DNA from 4 places in the Paenibacillus sp. A14 genome. Region 3 is predicted to be linked to each of the others. Evidence: riboswitches for the same ligand, from Rfam matches in the RefSeq annotation. Region 3 holds a riboswitch; each other region holds the start of a gene.
The links. A riboswitch is a leader RNA that binds a small molecule or an ion and turns the genes downstream of it on or off. The one in region 3 is predicted to bind cyclic di-AMP.
Positions count from the first base shown of each region.

Region 1: linked by a shared signal. The riboswitch ahead of V4U88_RS23025 (3D domain-containing protein) and the one ahead of V4U88_RS25355 (C40 family peptidase) in region 3 are both predicted to bind cyclic di-AMP.
Region 2: linked by a shared signal. The riboswitch ahead of V4U88_RS14360 (APC family permease) and the one ahead of V4U88_RS25355 (C40 family peptidase) in region 3 are both predicted to bind cyclic di-AMP.
Region 4: linked by a shared signal. The riboswitch ahead of V4U88_RS17605 (potassium transporter TrkG) and the one ahead of V4U88_RS25355 (C40 family peptidase) in region 3 are both predicted to bind cyclic di-AMP.

Region 1 covers NZ_JBAGJD010000012.1:93,907-99,220, forward strand. Annotated here, with positions in the region: gene rsmA (16S rRNA (adenine(1518)-N(6)/adenine(1519)-N(6))-dimethyltransferase RsmA) at 1-437, opposite strand, end outside; gene rnmV (ribonuclease M5) at 434-1,000, opposite strand; gene V4U88_RS23025 (3D domain-containing protein) at 1,152-2,288, opposite strand; cyclic di-AMP (ydaO/yuaA leader) riboswitch at 2,547-2,754, opposite strand; gene V4U88_RS23030 (TatD family hydrolase) at 2,948-3,739, opposite strand; gene V4U88_RS23035 (HD domain-containing protein) at 3,752-5,041, opposite strand.
Region 2 covers NZ_JBAGJD010000004.1:642,454-647,767, reverse strand. Annotated here, with positions in the region: gene V4U88_RS14375 (MFS transporter) at 1-553, opposite strand, end outside; gene V4U88_RS14370 (HAD family hydrolase) at 808-1,503, opposite strand; gene V4U88_RS14365 (5' nucleotidase, NT5C type) at 1,645-2,193, shown strand; gene V4U88_RS14360 (APC family permease) at 2,242-4,068, opposite strand; cyclic di-AMP (ydaO/yuaA leader) riboswitch at 4,204-4,400, opposite strand; gene thiD (bifunctional hydroxymethylpyrimidine kinase/phosphomethylpyrimidine kinase) at 4,613-5,314, opposite strand, start outside.
Region 3 covers NZ_JBAGJD010000018.1:48,201-53,514, reverse strand. Annotated here, with positions in the region: gene motB (flagellar motor protein MotB) at 1-682, opposite strand, end outside; gene motA (flagellar motor stator protein MotA) at 666-1,469, opposite strand; gene V4U88_RS25375 (hypothetical protein) at 1,661-1,954, shown strand; gene V4U88_RS25370 (4a-hydroxytetrahydrobiopterin dehydratase) at 2,191-2,490, shown strand; gene V4U88_RS25365 (c-type cytochrome) at 2,585-2,947, opposite strand; gene V4U88_RS25360 (GNAT family N-acetyltransferase) at 3,105-3,608, opposite strand; gene V4U88_RS25355 (C40 family peptidase) at 3,971-4,447, opposite strand; cyclic di-AMP (ydaO/yuaA leader) riboswitch at 4,454-4,591, opposite strand; gene V4U88_RS25350 (C40 family peptidase) at 4,834-5,314, opposite strand, start outside.
Region 4 covers NZ_JBAGJD010000006.1:210,474-215,787, reverse strand. Annotated here, with positions in the region: gene V4U88_RS17610 (tandem-95 repeat protein) at 1-608, shown strand, start outside; gene V4U88_RS17605 (potassium transporter TrkG) at 617-1,042, opposite strand; cyclic di-AMP (ydaO/yuaA leader) riboswitch at 1,168-1,316, opposite strand; gene V4U88_RS17600 (cation:proton antiporter) at 1,388-2,632, opposite strand; gene V4U88_RS17595 (TetR/AcrR family transcriptional regulator) at 2,800-3,432, shown strand; gene V4U88_RS17590 (ABC transporter ATP-binding protein) at 3,429-4,283, shown strand; gene V4U88_RS17585 (fluoroquinolone export ABC transporter permease subunit) at 4,280-4,999, shown strand; gene V4U88_RS17580 (hypothetical protein) at 4,986-5,314, shown strand, end outside.

The DNA.
Region 1 (5,314 bases), on a different contig from region 3:
CCGGCCTCCAGCAGCTTCATCAAAATCGGCGTTGTCACGTAATATGGCAGGTTGGCCACCACGCTGACTTTCTCGCATTCTTTGAATTCGCTCGCAAATAACGCATGAAGATCAAGCTTAAGCACATCACCATGGATCACATGAACCTGAGGGTAGGGCTCCAGGACTTCTTCCAGAATCGGCAAAAGCCGCTGATCGATCTCAACGGCGGCAACCCGCCCCGCCTGCTGCGCCAGCTTCTCCGTCAAAGCGCCGATCCCCGGCCCGATCTCCAGCGCCCCTTTGGACTTGTCCAATTCGGCGGCGCCGACGATTTTGCCGAGGATATTCTGATCGATCAAAAAGTTTTGACCCAAGCTTTTTTTGAATGAAAAACCATGCCGCTGAATAATTTCCTTCGTTCGGCGCGGTGTTGCCACTTCGTCTCTCATCGTCATTCGTTCTTCGCCTCTTTCGTCTCCAATTGGGCCAGCGCGCCCGCAAACTCTTCGCGGCTGATCCGGAAGATGGCGAGCCGTTTATAAAACTGCTTCCCGTTGCAATATCCTATTCCCAGCCGTTCACCCATAAAACGCCGACGCTCGGCCGCCCGCGGATGAACGATCAACCCGGCCGCCATCAGATCCTCCCAGTCGATCTGAGCGGGAGCCGCCTCTTCTTCCGGAGGGGCCTCGGTGCGGACTCGCTCCAACGCCTCGCGAATGGCTTCCGGCGAGGCGTTCTCCACACCGATGTCGCCGGCCTTCGTCGCGTCCGCTTCCCGAAGGAAAGCATGCTTGCAGCCGGGTACCCGCTTCGCCACGATTTTGCGGATCCGCTCCCCCGCATGATCCGGGTCGGTGAAAATAATGACCCCCCGGCGTTCCATAGCCAACTCAATTTTGCGTAGGGTCGCCTCATTAATGGCCGACCCTCCCGTCTCAATCGTGTCGGCCTCCACCGCCCGCTTGACGGCGACCGTATCGTCCCGGCCCTCGACCACAATGACCTCCTTGATCATCCCCGCACTTACCTCTTTCGTTTTGGTTTAAAGACCGCTGATAGCTTCCATCATCACAATAACAAAAAGAAGAGGATTTCTCCTCTTCTTATCCGCGTCTTATTCATCATCCTAATATTATCCCATTCCCAAGGCAAAGTAAACGCTCCGGTCAGTTCAATTCCGGTTTGGTCGGTCCGATGACGTAAACGGTCCGGCCTTTTTTGCGTCCAAAATTCTTCGCCGATTTCAAGGAATCGTAATACACATCCATTTTGTGGCCTTTGATGGCTCCGCCGGTATCCTCAGCCTTGCGGAAACCGACCCCTTCGATATAAACCCACCATCCCAAAGGAACGACATCCTTGTCGACCGCGATCGTTCTTCCCTCCGCTACCCGGGTACCGGAAGCCGTGCGCGTGCCGATGCCGTCCTCCTCGGCGGAGTAGGCCGTAAGAGTCACGTTTTTGAGCACTTTTTTATATTTAAAAGAGACGCCGCCTTTCGTCGTAAGGCCGCTGATATTAACCGCGTTGGCGCTGCGGGAAATGCTGGCGGATGCGACTGCTGTCGGTTTCTTCGTGCCCACGGCAACGACTTTCGGCGAAGCTGCCTTTTTGACCTCTTTGCCGAGCCAGTGTTTGGACACGAACTTTCCGTCTTCATACACTTTTTCGATGTTATGGACTACAACGCCTTCGCTCCCGGGGAACATCACCTTTGTCGTTCCTTTGAGCAGATTCTTGTCGGAGGTTTTCACCACGGTGAAAGGAACGTTTTGCGTAGTCTGTATTTTATGTCTGGTAACGCGGACGACCTTGATGTTCAAGTTCGCCGAGACTTTGCTGTCCAAGGCCGGTGTAACTTTATCTTCCTGCCCCAAAGTGACGCCAAGTTCCTCGATTGCTTTCCGGACACTATCCTGTGTCGTGAAATGGGTCTTTGTCGTTCCATCCACGCTTACCTTGACCGGCACGGCGCGATGGATGACAATCCGGTCCCCGTCTTGAATCGAACTGGCCAGGGAATGAGATACGTTATCCTCCGGCTTCAAAACGATGGACTGCTCTTCCAGCACTTGATTGACCAGCGATTTCCGGGTTTCGATCTGCTGACTCTGCCCGTCAACAACCAAGTATACTTTTTTGTTGCTTTGGCTGTAAAACCAAATCAGGATGATGAGAACTACCGCGATGGACAAAATTCCGACGACCGAAATCTGACGTAGATGTTCTTGTTTCCACCGCATTGCGTAAGACATGCTGGATGAGCGCGATTCATGGGATTCCTCATTGCGGAAAATGCCCATTTCTTCCGTCCTCCTTCATAGTCCCGCCGTCTAGGTCGAATCGTGTTACATATGACGTGACTACATTTCATTTTTACGAAATGCCTAATGAAAGCCGCATTCCGCATCCCGTTCCAGTCTACCCGGCATCAAGTCACCTCCTGTTTAACACAGTATGATGACCCTATTACGTTTATTCAAAACAAAAGAAGCCTTAGAAAGAGTAAGAGGCTCTCTTTCGTGGCTTCCGAATGTCTGGGTGTAATAGGATGCACGAGTTTGCCCTCTCTTAGTACGCTTACGAGGTTAGCTGTCGGGTTAGGACGCAGAGAGCCGCCCTTTCTCCGTCATTCGCTCACGGCGCAATGACCTTGAATTCACCCCAAAGACCCGATAAAGAAATCAATTACAGTCCGGATGGATATCCCTTCGGCACTGTAGTCGGTTCCCCCGTTCTCCATGTTCGGAGACTCAGCGAGACTGGTTCATGGAACCATATAACGGAATCGTCAACGGCATGTTAACGACCCCAAATCGATTACTGAAAAGATTCTATCCTGTTTCGATGCATGTTGTAAAGGACGAATCAACAACGTTTATTTTAATAATTGGTTAAAAAAATGTAATATACTCACTGGAGTTGGTTAAAAAGCATTAATCTTTCCGAAATGCTCTTTTTTTCATCGGTTTTTCTCCCGATTACTCGGGATACCAAATCGTTCCAGCGCATTTTGGGTCGTAATAACGGCAATTTCCTCCACCGAGATCCCCTTTAACTCGGCAGCGGCCTCGGCGACCAATCGGACGTGACCCGTCTCGTTTCTTTTTCCACGAAATGGATGTGGAGTAAGATATGGGGAATCTGTCTCGATCAGCAATCGGTCCAAAGGCGTCTTCGCCAACACCTCTTTGGGCTGCTTTGCATTTTTAAACGTAATCGGTCCGCCAAACGACAAATGAAATCCCAAATCCAGACACATTTTGGCAATTTCCCAGCTGCCCGAATAGGAATGCATGACCCCGCCGATCTCGTTCGCCCGCTCCTCGCGCAGAATCCGAACAACGTCTTCGTGGGCATCCCGGTTATGTATGGAAATCGGCATTCCCAGCTCTCTGGCCAGCCGGATTTGCTTGCGGAATACCTCGTGCTGAACCTCTTTCGGAGACGTATCCCAATAGTAATCCAGGCCGATTTCCCCGATAGCGACAACCTTTTCATGTTTGCATAATTCTGCAATCCAGTCGAGATCCTCTTCTTTCATCGTAATGGCGTCCTGCGGATGCCAGCCTACCGCCGCATAAATGAAGTCATAGGTCTCCGCCAGCTTCATCGTCGTCGGAATCGTATCGCGGTTAAAACCGATGTTGATCATCCGCGTCACGCCTTGCGCCAAAGCGCGTTCAATCGCTTCATGACGATCTTCGTCAAATTGGGGCGCATCCATATGCGTATGTGTATCAAATAGTTCCATGGGTTGTCCCTCCTACGTTCCCTGTTCAAAATATTCCGCGATATGCCGCGGCAGCCGGTCCATAACCGGTCTCAATTTATTCTCCGGGTAGTACAAATGATACTTGCCCCGGTGCAGACCGCTAATGGAACGCACAATATCCGATACCTCGGAAATTTCCTTCAGTTGGTCCTGCCGGTCCAATAACAGGATCTGTTTATCGCGAAATTCGCCGTTCGGACGAAACACATCATAAGGCAGATCGGTCGGAAAATCAATTTCCAGGTCATATTCCGGATGAAGCCCGACTCTTCCGAAGGCAGCGCGAATTTCGTCAATCGTTTCCAGGTCCAGCGACTCCACTTCTACATATTTATACAATTTACGGTTCAAAAAACGGGCGCACAAATCGCTCAACAACTCGTCCGATTCGTTCCTCCACTGCATAAAGGCGGTTTGTACCAAAGCTTCGTCAAGCAGCAGGTATTCCTGTACGGTCAAATCCCGTTTGAACAGACCCGGCAGCGGCTCCGGTAGAAACCGGAACTCGTGTCCCCCCGCATGCAGCTCCTTGGCCCGCCGAAAAATTTGCCGTAGAATAATCTCCGAACTGCGCGTCACCGGATGGAAATAAATCTGCCAATACATTTGATACCTGGACATCAAATAGTCTTCCACCGCATGCATTCCCGATTCCTTGACGACAATCCGGCCCTGGAAAGGGCGCAGCATCCGTAATATCCGGTCCATATCGATCGTTCCGTAGTTAACGCCGGTAAAGTAGGCGTCCCTTAACAAATAATCCATGCGATCCGCATCGAGCGGGCTGGAAACCAGGTTTACCACGATGGGATGCTCATAATCTTTGCGGATGACCGCGGCAACCTTCTCGGGGAAATCCTCGGCATGTCTCCGCAGCACCTCGCCTACTTCAGTATCTCCGAGCAGGATTTTACAGGTCCAGTCTTCATGATGCATCTGAAACGCCTGCTCAATGGAATGGGAGAACGGACCATGCCCCAGGTCATGCAGCAGCGCCGCACATAAAGCGACCAATTTTTCCTCCTGCGGCCAATCCGGATAATGGGCGCGCTCAAACTGCGATATAATGCGACGTGTAATCTCGTAAACGCCCAAGGAGTGGGAGAAACGGCTATGCTCGGCTCCGTGGAAGGTTAAATAGGAGGTTCCCAATTGGCGGATCCGCCGCAGCCTTTGAAATTCCGCCGTGTTAATTAGCGACCAAATCATTTCGTCCTGAACGTGAATATAATTATGAACAGGATCCTTAAAAACTTTTTCTTCCCGAAGCTGAAGGTGCATGGCATAAAGTCCCCTTTCTTAATTTCAAAAAATATTTTTTGATAAATAAAGAAGGATTGTGACTGATGTCGTAGGTTTATGTCGAATTTTGTCGTAATAAGTCAATATAGTAACTTCCAAGATGTCGAATCTATAAATTGCGGGCTAAAACGCCGAAAATCCCATTGCATCATGACCTCAAAAAGCTTAGAATTAGAAATTATACTGAACTCTACCATAAATAGGTTGACTGATCTGGCAATGGTTGGTATTATAATTATCATAAAAGATAGA
Region 2 (5,314 bases), on a different contig from region 3:
GGACAAAGCGCGTCTCCTTCATATGTCGGATCAGGAGCAGGCCGAGAGCAGCATACATCAGTCCTCCCGCCAAATACGGCAGATTCGGCGCAAGCACCGAAAGGCCTACGCTAAGACCGATACCCAGCAGCGTTGCTGTCAGGGACACTCTTTTGGCGCGCATAAAAATAACGCCGGCCGAGTCCTCCCCCACCTCATCGACGATCCAGGCGCTGTCGGCGCCGCTGATAAAGGTGTGGCCGATGCCGAACAGCACTTGGGCCAGCAATACCCAGACGACGAGCGGGATCATCGGCCCGAAGCCCTGCAGCCAAATGATGCTGCCTTCAAACGCAAACCCCGCGCCCAAAATGAACATGCCGATAATGATCGACAGCTTGCGGCTGTACGTATCGGCAATCACGCCGGTAATCCCTTCGAAGATCAGCACCGTTAACTCCAGCACGGTTCCGACCATAACTAGCTCAAAGGGATTCAGGCCAAGCTGTGTAACATAATAAATGCTGTATGTCGTAAATATGGTACTGCCCGCAAGCGAGGTGATAAAATTCATTAAAAAAAATACTTTTGCCGCATGGACATTATACAAAACGGATTCCGCCTTTCGGGTAGGCGGCGCGTCATAGGTCCAGAAGGTTATATTCGCTATTTCGCTATGTTGCTATTTCGCTATTCACAATCCATACCGCACCTGCGGCCGCTTACCGTTTTCTTTTTTGATTCTGATTAGTTTCGGTTTGTTTGTTGGTTGGATTGGAATGAACTTGTCGCATATAAAACACCTCCAAAATATTTAAAAACCCGGTACTACATTTCCTCTGCCCGATCCGAGAGAGAAATCAGCTCGCCGAAGGAACGGATAATCACATCGGAACCGGCCAGCTCGGCGCCGTCTCCGAACTCGGCATAAGCGCATCCGACGACGGTCTGCCCGTTCTTCTTGCCCGCCTCAACGTCCGAGGAACGGTCCCCGACCATCCAGACGCTCGTCAGGCCGTGATGGTCCATAAGCAGCCGGACGAGATCGACTTTGGAAGGAGTCAGGTACTCGCCCGCGCTGTAAATCCCTTCAAACAACGAAGAAATTCCGTGCACTTCGGCCACTCCCTTTACATAATGCTCCAGCCCGTTGCTGGCCACAAACAGCCGGATTCCGCGGGCCTTGAGCGCCTCAAGCGTCTCCTTCACTCCGGGATAGAGCTCGGAGGAGTTCTCTTTGAGACCCGAAAGCTCCAGCTCCAGGAGCAATTCGTCCGCCCGCCGGTGCACGGCCTCATTGCAGTCCGGGATCACCTTCCTCCAAATATCCTCCAGCAGCATCCCCAAACAGCTCAGCATCAGTTCATCGGGCGGCGTCTCTCCCTCGTACAGCTTCTCTTCTCTGAGCCGGTCGAACAACTGGTGATAAGCGGGAATCAGCAATGTCTCGGTCTTGAACAGCGTTCCGTCCATGTCGAATATCATCGCTTCAGGTTTCTTAAGTTTCGCCTCGGTCCTCTCCATCTCCACATTCCTTCCTGTCTATATTGGTATAGCCCCATAATATGCCAACCTGTACTCCTTGTAAAGTTTGCGCTTTGCCGCCGGGTCCTTTACAATTACGGTAAATTCAACGCATCGTATGCCGGGGAGAAATATATTCGCATGAGTAAAAAAATTATAGCCGTCGACATGGACGACACGATCTGCCATCTCATACCGAAAGCTATCCATTACCATAATATGATGTATCCCGATCTGCCGCTGACCCTGGAACAAATCGTCAGCTTCGATTTAAGCGGCATCTGGCATCCCGCCTGTACGGACGATCTGTTCTTCGGCCGGCCCGGCCTTTATGAGGAACTGGAGATTTTTGATGAATACACGGTGGAAGAAATCCGCAGGATGACCGCCGACTATGACGTTATTATCGTCACCGCCGCCCGGCCGTCCTCGGTCGCCGAGAAATGGCGGTGGCTGCAAAGGCACCTGCCGTTTATCCCGTTCGAGAATTTCTTCGTGGCCAAGCGCAAGTACTTGCTCGGTTTTGATCTGCTTATTGACGACGGGCCGCACAATATTCTCGCCGCCAGGGACGCCGGAAAGCGGACGATTCTGATTCCGAGGCCGTGGAATGCGGGAATTCAACAGGACTTCGTACTGAAGGATTCCTGGAAGGGCATGAACGAACTGGTGCGAAGCATGCTGAGCTGAAGGGCTCCGGGCCGGGTGGCACGGAGCCGGGCTTCAGTCGTGTTCGAATTATTTTTTCAAATGATACGGAACGGTCGCAACGATTAAATCCCGGCGATAGAGCAGGAATGCGCGAATCAATAAGCTCGATTGATTATGAAGCGCGTTGTGCCACCGTTTCTTCGGAATAAACTGCGGAATCAGCACGGTCACCCCGTAATTCAACTCCTTGGCCTTATGCTCGACCGTGTCGATAAATTTGGTCAGCGGCTGGATGATGCTCCGGTACTGCGAATAGATGGTCACCAGGCGGATATCGGGCTGCCACAGCTTCCACTTCTCTTCAAACTGCTTCTCCGCTTCCTTATCGAAAGCCACATATACCGCGATAATTTGATCGGGCTTTAAGGATTTGGCATAGTTCAGCGTATTCTCCACCACATGCGTAATTCCGGCGACCGGAATAACGAACACATTGCCATTAACGCGAGCCGCAGGCTCGCAAGTGGTGATGCGAAGCTGATCGCCGACGGCCTCATAGTGCTTATGAATTTTGTGAAAGACCATGACGATCGCCGGTAAAAAAATGAGTGCGGGCCAAACCTGCGTAAACTTCGTAATGAAAAACATCATCATGACCGTAAAGCTGATCACCGCGCCTACCGCGTTAATGGTGAGCTTTACTCTCCACCCTTCGGGTTTCTCCCGGATCCACTTCACCAGCATCCCGGCCTGCGCCAGTGTGAACGGGATAAAAACCCCGACCGCATAAAGCGGAATCAAATGCTCGGTCTGCCCTTTAAACACGATAATCAGTAAAATCGAAGCCGCCGCCAGAAACACAATTCCGTTCGAATAGCCAAGGCGATCTCCGCGAACGGTGAACATCCGGGCGATATATTTATCCTTCGCCAGGTTGACCGCCAGCAGCGGAAATGCCGAATACCCCGTGTTCGCGGCAAGGACGAGAATCATTGCGGTGATTCCCTGAATCGCGAAATACATCCCGCCTCTGCCGAAGGTTGCCGAGGCGATTTGCGAAACGACCGTTTCCTCGCCTTTTGGCGAGATGCCGTAGTAATACGCGAGCCAGACGATTCCGGTAAACAGCAAAGCCAGCAGAATGCCCATCGCCGCCAGGGTTTTGGAGGCATTCCTCGGGGCGGGGTCCTTAAAATTCGGGATCGCATTGGAGATTGCCTCCACCCCGGTCAAGGCCGAACTCCCGGACGCAAAAGCCTTCAACAGCAAAAACAAGGTCAGCCCGGCGACAGGTGTACCGATCGGGGCGTGCAGATCGCTCGGGACCTGGCCGGTCATAATCCGATACAATCCCGCACCGATCGTTATGAAGATGATCAGGACGAACAAGTACACAGGATAAGCCAGAATGGAAGCCGACTCGGTAATGCCGCGCAGGTTGAGAACGGTAATCAGCACAACCAGCAGGCAAGCGATCAGCACATTATAAGGATGCAGCGACGGAAAGGCGGAAGTAATGGCGTCCGTCCCCGCCGAAATGCTGACCGCCACCGTCAAAATATAATCGACCAACAGGGCTCCGCCCGCCAGCAGGCCCGCATTGACACCAAGGTTCTCCTTCGACACCACATAGGCGCCGCCGCCGTGCGGATAAGCGAAAATCACTTGTCTGTAGGACAGGACGAGAGCCGTCAGCAGCACGAGAATTCCTACGGCAATCGGGATGGAATACCAAAAGGCCGCCGCCCCGATGGCCATCAGCACAATCAGGATCTGTTCGGGACCATAGGCGATGGAGGACAGGGCATCCGAAGACAGAATCGCCAGCGCTTTCGTTTTACTGAGCCTTTGTTCCCCCAGTTCCGTAGACTTCAGCGGCTGACCGATGAGCACTCTTTTTAGCATGGTAAACATAACTGCAACACCTCATAGTTGGTTTAAGATAGAATACCCATTTTCTTCGGAAAAAAAGCATAGGGGAGCACAGCAAAAAACCACAGAGGTCAGAACCCCTGTGGTCCATGTCATGTCTGCATGGTCACAGTATCATCCTCTCCCGAACTACGCTTACGAGGTTAGCTGTCGGATTAGGGTGGCGAGAATCACCCCTCCGCGAAAGCCCTGACTGAAAGCTGCCGCGGATTCACCCCCTGCCGCTTTGATTTGGCCGATACTCTCCCGGCCAAACGTTGACGACAAATCGGTTCCCCCGTTTTCCCTTACTGGAAATTCAGCGAATTTTGATATGAAATCCATGAGTGAATATACTCCTTTCACTTATCCGTGTAAAACCCTGGATGTGCCCGATTTCACGAAACATTGACCCAAAAGGGTTCGTTTAAGCGCTTACTTCCCTTGTTTTCATTTCCTTTCATGATTTATCAGCCCCCGTCAAATGTAAAAAAAGGTCCCGCTCTCCGCACAGGAGAACAAGACCTTTAAATGAAGAATCCTGGTTTTATTGCTCGCCGTTCAAGCGATACCCCGCGTGAAAAACGGGACCTACAAATTCGTTAAATGCGTATCCGGAGCGGATCGCGGCCGTCACGAATTTTTTCGCTTTCTCCACCGCCTCCTTGACCGGCATGCCGCAGGCCAGCCCGCCGGTTACCGCGGCGGCAAACGTACAGCCCGCGCCGTGGTTGTGGGCCGGTTCGATTTTATCGCTCTCCAGGATCGTAAATTCGGAGCCGTCGTAGAATATGTCAAGCGCTTTTTCGCCCTCGAGAGCCTTCCCGCCTTTGATAACGACGTTCCGGGCCCCCCGTTCCCGAATTCGTTTCGCCGCTTCCTTCATATCCGCCACCGAGGTCAGACGCCCCATTCCGGACAATACGCCGGCTTCGAACAGGTTCGGCGTGGTCACGGTTGCCAGCGGCAACAGAGAATCGCGGATCGCATCCGCGCTTTCGGGATTCAGCACTTCGTCCTCGCCCTTGCAGACCATCACCGGGTCGATGACGACATTTTGCTGCCGATTCCGCTTAATGCAGGCTTCCACGACTTCGATGATCGCCACGCTGCCCAGCATTCCCGTTTTCATGGCCGCAACGGGCCCGCCGGCAAATACGGTCTTCAGCTGTTCGGCAACGAGGGCCGCATCCACCGGATATACGCTGTGATGCCAGCCGCGGTCCGGATCCATCGTCACGATGGTGGT
Region 3 (5,314 bases):
ATTCACCGTAACCGATCGCGCTGAATTTCTTCGGATCCAGGTTTTCGTTAAGCAGCAGAATTTTCATAAAATTCAAAGCCCGAACAGAGCTGAGGTCCCAGTTGGACGCGAACTCATGATTCGAAATCGGAACGTTATCGGTGTGCCCCGAGACGATGACTTCATAATCGGGGAATTTTTGCAGCATATTCGAAATCGCCTTGGCCAAGACACGGGCGTCCGGCTTCACCTGGGCTTCCCCCGAAGGGAAGAGGGCGTTATCGCTGATCGTTATCATCAGTTGGGATTGGTTCAGCTTGGTGTCCAACTGCGTGGTAAGCCCGTTATTCTTGATGTAGTTATCGAGCTGTTTCTTCAACGCCTCCAGGCTCTCCTGCTCTTTCCGCATCAGTTCCTTCTTCTGCTTCATCAGGTTGTCGGAAGTTTTGGAAATGTCCTCCGGATTCGGGGAGGTCTTGGTGTTGCTCTCCAGCGCGGTTTGATCCAGGACTCCCGCACCGCCGGTAAGCACGCTTTGAAAGGCTTCGCTCATTTCCTCAAATTTCTTGGCGTCCACGGTACTCATGCCGAACAAAACGATAAATAACGCGAGCAGAAGGGTCATCAAGTCCGAATAAGGCAGCAGCCAGCTCTCGTCCGAATGCTCCTCATGTTCCTGGTGCTTCTTATTCTTTTTGCTCACCTTCACCCGCCCCCTTTTCTAAAATTTGCGCACGCTCTGCAGGGGTTAAGAAAACGGCCAGCTTTTGTTGAATCGCAATTGTAGATACACCGGATTGAATGGAAAGTAAGCCTTCCACCATCATCAGCCGAACTTCCATCTCTTTCTTCGAGAGACGCTTCAGTTTATTGGCGATCGGGTGCCACATGACATAACCTGTGAAAATACCGAAAACTGTTGCGATAAAAGCACCGGAAATCGCGTGGGACAATTTGTCGATATCACTCATATCGGACAATGCGGCGATGAGTCCGACAACCGCCCCGAGTACCCCTAGGGTAGGCGCGTACATCCCGGCCTGGGAGAAGATTTGCGCCCCCGCCTTATGACGCTCTTCGGTGGCTGCGATATCTTCCGTAAGGACGTCTTGAACGAAATCCTGATCGTTACCGTCGATGATCATCCGCATCCCGCCGCGTAAAAAATCATCTTCAATTTCCTCCACCTTGGCTTCCAAAGCAAGCAGACCTTCACGGCGGGTAATGGTCGCCCATTCCATGAACAGGGTAATCAGCTCAGCCTTGCTGATCATTTTGGGCTTTGACATGGTGAGTTTGAGCAACACGGGGAATTTCTTGATGTCCGAAAGCGGAAATGCCACAAACAGCGTCGCTGCCGTCCCTACAAAGATAATGACAAAGGCCGCAGGGTTCGAGACCAAGCTTTCAATAGGTGCACCTTTCAGGAACATTCCTAAAATAAGCGCCACGAAACCGAGAATAAGTCCAATAATCGTTGAAATTTCCATTGCACACCTCGTCCTTGAGATAATTGTTTCCATTTTTCTGTCTCCCGCATCCTTGCTGGAGGCATTACAACCTTGTCCGAAAAACGGTTTATCTTTTTTATCGACAGAATTCCCTTTTTTTTTAAGGTGTTTTTTCCGGTATAATGAGAATACAGTCTGTATTAGACTACTAAGAAGGGAGCCATTAGGCGGTGGGAGTAAAGCACGGAAGAGATTATGAACATATTTTGGCAGATCTGACGGAAGCGGTTGGACGCATTCCGGATAGCTATGAATTTTTTGAAATGGAGGCTGCGGAGTGGGCGGACCTTTCCGGCGAAGAACGTTATGAGGTCCAAGAGGCATTGGCGGAAGATTTGTTCTTTGCGCTGGGGACCGAACCCGTGATTAGCGTGGGCAGCGCTGTGGTTATTCACGATGCTGAGGGCCACAGAATCAATGTGCTCATCGGCGAAGACGAGTTGACCTCCGTGGCTTTGATTTGACAGCGGGGCGTTTTTTTGGAATATTGTTCGGGAGCATGGTAAAATAAAGACTTAGAAGATCGACACGCTAGACCTGCTCGGACGGGCAGGGTAAATCAGGAAAAGCCTTCCGCGCATGAACAGCCGATCCATGGAATACAATAAATGGATGCTCATGCCGGGCTGGAGACGAAGAATAAAATCCTTCACTGCAGGATTACATACAGGGAAGTTTGAGGAAACGGGGAGGAAGAACAATGCCGTTTACGCCGCAAGAAGTAGAGGCGCATTTGGAAAGGCTGGAAGGTTGGGAGCTGGAGGAGGGACGCTGGATCGTCCGCAAATATACCTTCTCCAACTTTATGAAAGGGATTGCGTTTGTGGACGAGGTTGCCGCCATTTCGGAAGCGTTTAACCATCACCCCTTTATAACCATCGATCACAAAACGGTGACGCTTCGCCTGACCTCCTGGGAGGAAGGCGGCATCACGGCCGTGGATATCAAGGAAGCGCAGCAATATAATGAAGCATTCGAGAAGGCCCGTTCTGCCGGTTGAGAAACGAATGCAGGAAAGCAAGATAATCGAGGCTGCAGAAAAGCGCCCGCCGAAAACCTGGACCCAGGCCCCGGCGGGCGTATTGTTGTAAGCGTTATTTCTTTTCGGAAAGATAAAGCGCGACGTTGGCGATTTCCTCTTCCTTCAACTTATCCTTGAAGGAAGGCATCATGCCTCCGCCTTTCCCTTTGGTAATGATCCCAAACAACTGGTCAGCCGACAGCGCGGAACCTACTTTTTGCAGGTTCGGACCGGCTCCGCCTTTCAATTCATCACCATGACAGCTGATGCAGTTCGCCTTTATAACGGCCTCGGCTTGTTCCGCATTTAACGTGACTTCAGGCATCTGAGGCTTCTCTTCCTGAGCTACCTGTTCCCGGCCGGGCAATGTAAACATTAACACGGCTGCAAAGGCGCAAGCCACGACGAGTAATCCGCTCATGATCCACTTCTGCATTCCGATCGTCCCTCCTATGTAAGTTACCCCTTCCATTATAGCGGAACAGGCTCATTGATCATAGCGTTTGTGACAAAAAAAGTAACGAATTACTCCGGTTTTTTAAATATTTCCCCAAATGACGTGCCGTTTATCACAGACAACCTCGCAATATAGATTAAGGTGAGACTGGGGCACCTTTGTAAACCATACAGTAGTAAGGTTTGGAAATACCGCCCGGGGTCATTTTTTCGTACAAATCGGTAATGACGAAGCCGGCTTTTTGATAAGCGCGAATCGCCCGGGTGTTCCAGGTCAATACCTCCAGGTCGATGACATTCTGCGGTTTCCGCCGCCGGGCTTCCTCCACGATCGTCAGCACAAAGGTTTTACCCAGTCCCTGGCCGCATAAATCGGGCCGCATCCCGATGCCGAGCCGTGTCACCCCTTCCATCGGAAAGTACTGGGCAAATCCGGCGAGCTCATCATCAGGGGTCATTAATGAGACATATTGTTGCGCTCTTAAGGCCGGGTTCCCAAACTCCACGTCGAGCGCTTTCATTTGTTCCCAGGGGAGCCAGCTATAGATATCGTATGGGGAATCGTATTTCCAGGTACAGATAGCCGCGCCGTGGCTCTCCTCCATGGGAACGATCCGGAATGTAGTGACTGGTTTTTCCATGTTTGCGCCTCCTTTAAACAATGGGAATGGATATTATATCGCGGGGCTGTCTTTTCATCGATTAGAAAATTCCGTTTACCCTCACTCTAACGGGAAATGGGTTGCTTGTAAAGATAGGAAGACGTAGGTGTTTCGTCCTCGGTCAGAGGGGTAATGTGGAGTATGGGAAGATTTGGACAGTGGAGTCCGGGAGAGGAAACGGCGATCGTGAAAAAATAAATTTTGGCGGAAAGGCCATATTTGGAAACCTTTTTGAACGGACTTTCGTTATATGGTATATAGCGAAAAAAACGCAGTGGTTCCGGCAAGAACCACTGCGGTATTAACTAAGTTGAGGTGAGCGCCTCAATTTGGCGTAGGGGTCATGATTCTGCGGCATATGTGGAATAACCGGTTTTGCTGAGAATTCTTTTGGCCCCGACATATTTTGATTTATAGTAACTGCTGTTTAATTTATCCGTACGAATTCCTTTGGATGAAGAGGCGTGCGCAAATTTCCCCTCACCGATGTAAATGCCGACATGGGATACTTTATTCTTGCCCAAGGTATTGAAGAATACGAGATCCCCCGGCTTTAACTGGCTTTTGGCGACAGGCGTGCCTTGTTTGTACTGGGCTGAAGAGACCCGGGCGAGCTTGACCCCCATCTGCTTGAACACATATCTCGTAAATCCGGAGCAATCAAATCCGCTTGTGGAGACACCCCCGTATTTATAAGGCGTTCCGTAAACAGAGTTAACCACGCTGTTCAAGGTCGTGTCTTCGGCCGATACGCTCCCTGTCCCCAAGGTGAACAGAATCGCCAAACTTGTCGCTGCTGCTGCAAATGTCTTTCTCATGATGTAAAGTTCTCCTTCCAATGCCTGCGAGGTTAGCTTGAGGATTCGGTTGAAGGTTCCCTATGATTCCTATGTATCGGTAATCAATTCACCCAAAATGGTTCCCCCGTTTCCCGGGTGCCGGGAATTCGGCTAGTCTAGTTGAATGCACCCAAAGTTGTGACGTGGCGAACAATGTTTACAAAGTTGTTACTATTTACTTTGGTTATTGTACCAAGCCTAACTTGCTTTGGCAAGCTATTCTAGGGTTGCCGGATATTTTAATTCTATTGTCCTGTTTATGCCGGGGAGAGACGGGTAATTTCTCCTAAACGGGATTTCCCAAACAGCCATGAAAAAACCCGCAGTCTACGACTCGAAAGAATCGCTGCGGGCCTTTGCCGGAATTATTCTACATCGTCATGCTCTTGGGAGTCGGTGGTGACTTCTTCGTACTTATCGGTACTCAGAATCCGTTTCGCTCCGACATAACGCTGTACATAATACTTCTCACTCAGTTTGCTGATGACTACGCCCTTGGAAGAAGATGCGTGGGCAAACTTGCCATCACCAACATAAACGCCGACATGAGAAACGCCTTTACCGGAAGTGTTGAAGAACACGAGATCGCCGGCAATCAGCTCTTCCTTCTCTACGGCCGTTCCCATCTTGTATTGGGCACCGGATTGATGGGGCAGTTTAATACCGATCTTCGAAAAGACGTACATGGTAAATCCGGAACAATCGAAGCCGGACGTTGTAGTGCCGCCGGAAGAGTACTCCGTTCCCAAGGCCGTATCGATGACGCCGTCCAACGTGGAATCGGCGAAAGCGCTCCCAGTGCCAACGGAGAAAAGAATGGCCAGACTTACTGCTGCTGCGGTCAAC
Region 4 (5,314 bases), on a different contig from region 3:
ATTTACGGTATATCTCCGGTTATCCGGACGGGAAATTCCACCCTGCCGAATCCGTTACGCGCGCCGAGATGGCCAGGTTGATCGCCATTCAAACAGAATTCAGCGAAGGCGCCGGTGTAAATCCGTACTCCGATCTGGCGGCGTCGCATTGGGCCGCGAAAGCGGTTCTCCAACTGACCGGTGCGGGCATTCTTTCCGGCGATCTGAGCGGGCGGTTCCGCCCGGAGGCTGGAGTGACCCGCGCGGAAATGGCGGTCATTGCGTCCAGACTGCAAGGACTTGAGCTTACCAATACAAGTGAAGCGTTTACCGATACCCAAGGCCATTGGGCGGCCGGCGCCATTAACGCGGTACGTGAGGCGGGATACATGCTCGGATACGAGGATGGTTCATTCCGTCCGAACCAGACGATGTCACGCGCGGAAGCCATCGTTGTACTGAACCGGCTGTTCGATCGCCCGCTGCTGGATCGCCGGGCGATCGGCGAGTCCAGTTGGTCCGATGTCCATCCAGCGAGCTGGGCGGCGCCCGATATCGAATCGGCCTCCCGGAACCTGCGAGTGCATAAGAACGGCAGCGTGGAGATCGCTGCCGGAGATGAGCAGTAAATAGCCAGTTAAGAAGCTAAACAAAAGCCAACCGGTATACCAAATACCGGTTGGCTTTCTTTTGTAAGATAGACGAATACCCAGGGAAGGGATACTATAGAAAAAACGCACCGCCCGCCAATCTGAATCAAGACCATAATGACGATTTGCCCAAAAAGCGAATAGACACTACCGGTATCCACCACGATTAGGCCGTTCACACATATCGCCGAGGTGGCTGTAAATAAAGCATTCAGGAGTCCGACGGATTTCCCAGTGGAGGAAGAATGGGGAAGCGTCAGCAAGGCCGTGCCCATCCAAATTAAAATGAAAAAAACGATCATAATGAGTTGGGGAGGCGTCGTGTTCTTTTTTAGCCTGTTTATAAGGGACTCTGCTTTTAAAAAAGCGGAATGCTGTGGATTATCACTCACATTCTCCAGTTGCTTGTTCACCGGATCCACTCCGTTCTGTTGGGATAAATAAAAAATTTTTATCAAGCATTAGAAAAGCCCGGAGGCAGAGACATTCTGCCACCAGGCTCGGTTTTTCGAAGCATGGACTAGACTAAGTTACAAACATGTTCTCTCCCAAGACGCTGACGAGGTTAGCTGTCGGATTCGGGATTGAGAGTTCCCGTTCTTCCTTTCCCAGAAAGAATTCACCCCTTGAAACGGCCAATGGCCGTGGTTCCCCCGCTCCCCTAAGGGGATTAAGCGATAAGTTTATGAAATTATCGTAATTAATCTTATGTTAAATAGCTCTAAAAGTAGATATGAAGGTTCGATTTAAAGTCGCTCTTAATTCTTATCCATGCCTGTTTCTATCGGTCCTTTAGCTAACCCCAGTCTTTTTACCAAAGGCTTAATACTCAGCCCTTGCGCAAGTAGTGAGAACATCACAACACTGAAGGTCAGCACCAGGATTTCGTCGCGTCCTTCGAAGCTCGGGGGCAGGCTCAGTGCGAGGGCAATCGACAAGCTGCCTTTTAATCCACCCCAATTTAGAATTAACTTCCAGGAAGAGGGGAAGGTTTTCAGAGAGTAGAGACTTGTATAAACGGCCAACGTTCTGCCCACTAGAACAATAAGAATGGCCGCGCCGATTAAGGCCCACTTGTCCGTAAAATCAATATGCTTGATTTCAAGTCCGATCATGAGGAAAATCAGTGAATTGGCCACTAACGTAATCACGTCCCAAAACGAGTTGATATTCGTCTTTGTTGTTTCGGACATGCCAATGCGCGCCCCGTAACTGCCGAAGATCAGCCCGCCTACGACAACGGCGATCACGCCGGACACATGAAAATGCTCGGCAATAAAGAAACTTCCAAAAAAGAGGAGCATGGAAAAGGCGATCTCCAACGGATAATCATCGTAAAAGCGAATGAGCTGGGAAAAAAGATATCCCAAAATGCCGCCAACCGCGATACCGCCTAGGCTGAACTTCAGAAAAAGCAAGACACCGCTGCCAACCCCTCCCCAGCCCATTTCCATATAGGTGAGCAAATATATGGAGGAAATCTGGAATAATACGACGGCAATTCCGTCATTAAAAAGTGATTCTCCTTCAATAATGGTGACAACTTTCTTGGGTACTCCCAAAGACTTGAAGATGGAGATGACGCTGATCGGATCCGTAGCGCTCATGAGCGCCGCGAATGTGAAGGCGACAACGATCGGCAGCCCCGTCAAACCATACATGGCAAAGGCGATTAGGAGAAAGGAAAGCAGAGTGCCTCCGAACGCAAGGGCAATGACCGGTTTGCTCTGTTCCCGCAGATGCGAGAAAGGGAGTTTTAATGTGGCGTCGCCCAGCAGGATAGGAAGGAACAGGGAGATGATAATCGCCTGAAACACATTAGATTGGGTAATGAACGATTCGGCTTGATCCAGGACTGGTATATGTATCAAACCGAGAAGTAAGCCTACTATAACTAACGCTATGGAGTAAGGTTGATTCATTTTTTTGGCGAATGCGATTACCCCCATCGAAATGGCCAGTAAAATCAAGAGTTGAACGAAAACCTCGTTAAAGTGATGCATAGCGGCACCCCTCTTCAAAAATAGAATCTCCATAATATTGTACCCAAAAGATGCAGGAGGTCCAATCCATTGACATTTTGGACTAGAAGCGTTATTTTATGAATATAAAATAAAAATATTCACAGATACACAATGACGAATGTAATGTAGAGGATGTGCGATTTTAGATGCCCAAAAAATTTACCGATCAGGAACGCGAATGGATCCGGCAAAAGCTGTTGACGGAGGCACGCCATCTATTTGAGAAAGCAGGGCTCCGAAAAACGAGCGTTGAAGAATTAACGAGGGCCGCGGGTATCGCTCAAGGTTCGTTCTACATGTTTTTCGGATCGAAAGAGGAACTATATTATGAACTGCTTCAGGAGGAGGAGCAGCGTATCCGCAAGGCCGTTCTGGAATTGTTCCCTCCTAATGATGTATGCACCAGGGCAAGTATTCAGCGCTTTCTGTTATATTCCTTAAGATTGATGGATGAAAGCCCGTTGCTCAGACAAATGATGGATCGGGGAGAAATGGACCTATTACTCAGGAAACTGCCCCAGCACATGCTCGAACGAAACTTTACCCAGGATCAGGATGCACTTCTACCTGTGATCCAGGCATGGAAGAAAGCCGGCATTTTACCTGAGACTGCACCGGAGTCCATCGTAGGCATGGTCCGAGCCTTGGCGCTTCTGGCACTGCACAAGAATGAGATTGGAGAGGCGCAATTTACGGCAACGATCGAACTGTTGGTCGATTTATTGTCGGCCGGCATGCTCGCCGTGTCTAAGCAGCCGAAAGGAGACGGAAAGTCATGATCGAAGTAAGCGGACTTCAGTTTACGTATCCAAACGGGAAGGAGCGAACGCTACGCGGTCTTGACTTTGTCATTCCAAGCGGGGAGATTTTTGGTTTCTTGGGCCCGTCGGGCGCCGGTAAAAGTACGACACAAAAGCTGCTTATTGGCTTGCTGAAGGGATATCAGGGAAGTGCAAAAGTAATGGGCCATGAAATTCGCGATATCGGCCCCGAGTACTACGAGCGAATAGGGGTTGCCTTTGAATTCCCGAACTTTTACAACAAATTTTCGGTGCTTGAAAATTTAAATTTGTTTCGGTCACTTTATAAGGGAAAGACCGAGGAACCCATGAAATTGCTGGAACAGGTCGATCTTGCGGCTGCCGCAAACATGAAGGTTTCCCAGCTTTCAAAGGGCATGAAGATGAGATTAAACTTCTGCCGAGCGATACTGCACGATCCGGACATTCTCTTTCTGGATGAACCGACCTCCGGGTTGGACCCTGTAAACGCCAAACGGATGAAGGATTTGATCATGGCTAAAAGGGCGGCCGGCAAGACCGTCCTTATCACCACGCACCACATGCAGGCGGCAGAGGAACTCTGCGATCGGGTGGCCTTTATCGTCGACGGGGAAATCAAATTGATCGATTCGCCCAGAGAATTGAAACTACGCAAGGGAAAAAAGGCGGTTCGTGTGGAGTACCGAGAGGAGGGGAAAATCGTGGAAGCGGTTTTCCCTATAGATCGACTCGGGGATAATGATCAGTTTCTTCGGCTCATCCGGAAATCTCCGCCCGAAACCATTCATTCGCAAGAGGCAACCCTCGAACAAATATTCATCGAGGTTACAGGGAGGCAGCTTGTATGAAAGGCGTATCCTTATTCTTGTTTGATCTGCGTTTCCAATGGCGTCACGGTTTTTACGGGGTTTATTTGTTCGTTTGTTTCTGCTATTGGATTCTGCTTCGTTTCGTTCCCGAAAATTATCGGGAAATTACGGCCACGGTACTTACCTTCAGTGATCCCGCAGCCTTGGGACTTATTCTTGCAGGCGGTATAGTTTTGCTGGAAAAAGACCAGGGCATCCACGATCCACTGTTCGTAACTCCGGTTTACGTGCGGGACTATTTGCTGTCGAAGGCGACGTCGTTGACGGTATTGTCTCTTACCGCGGGATGGATCATCCATTTGTCGAGCGGCAGCCTCCCGAGTTCTTCATTCGCTTTTTCTGCGGGGGTTGTTCTAACCTCAACTTTTATGACCTTACTATCGATTGGCGTAGCCGCACGCTATAGAACCGTGAATAGCTTCATTTTAATGACACAGGTCTATGCGATGCCGGTTGTCCTTCCGTTGCTCGGCTTTTTTGATCTCTGGCATTCAAACCTGTTTTTGGGGCTTCCCACTGAAGGAACGCTGCGGTTGCTTCAATTTGACCATAACGGATCACCTGGAAATATGTTGTATTCCCTAACAATTTTAACGGTTTGGAATGTTGCGGTTTATTTCTGGGCTCACCGCTCATTTTCCTGTTTTATACTGAGGGAAGCGGGCAAAGGAGGTGGCGTCCGTGGGAATATATAAAACTCTTCTAATTAAGGATTTTCGACACGCGTGGCAAGATCCCGTGTTGATGGCAGCCCTGTTCGGACCGTTGGTGCTCCTGATTTTATCAAGATACGGTTCTCCTCCAGCCATCCATTGGGTCGAAGTGAATTATGCATTCCAAGTCGAACATTACCGTGGCTTTGCCGCATTATTCCTGGCTAGTACTATCCCTATGTTGACAGGTATGCTTACGGGCCTGCTTATGCTTGACGAACGCGACGAAAACATGATTGTTTATTATGCAGTTACTCCTTTGATGCGAAAAGGTTATTTGCTGTATAGAATGTTACT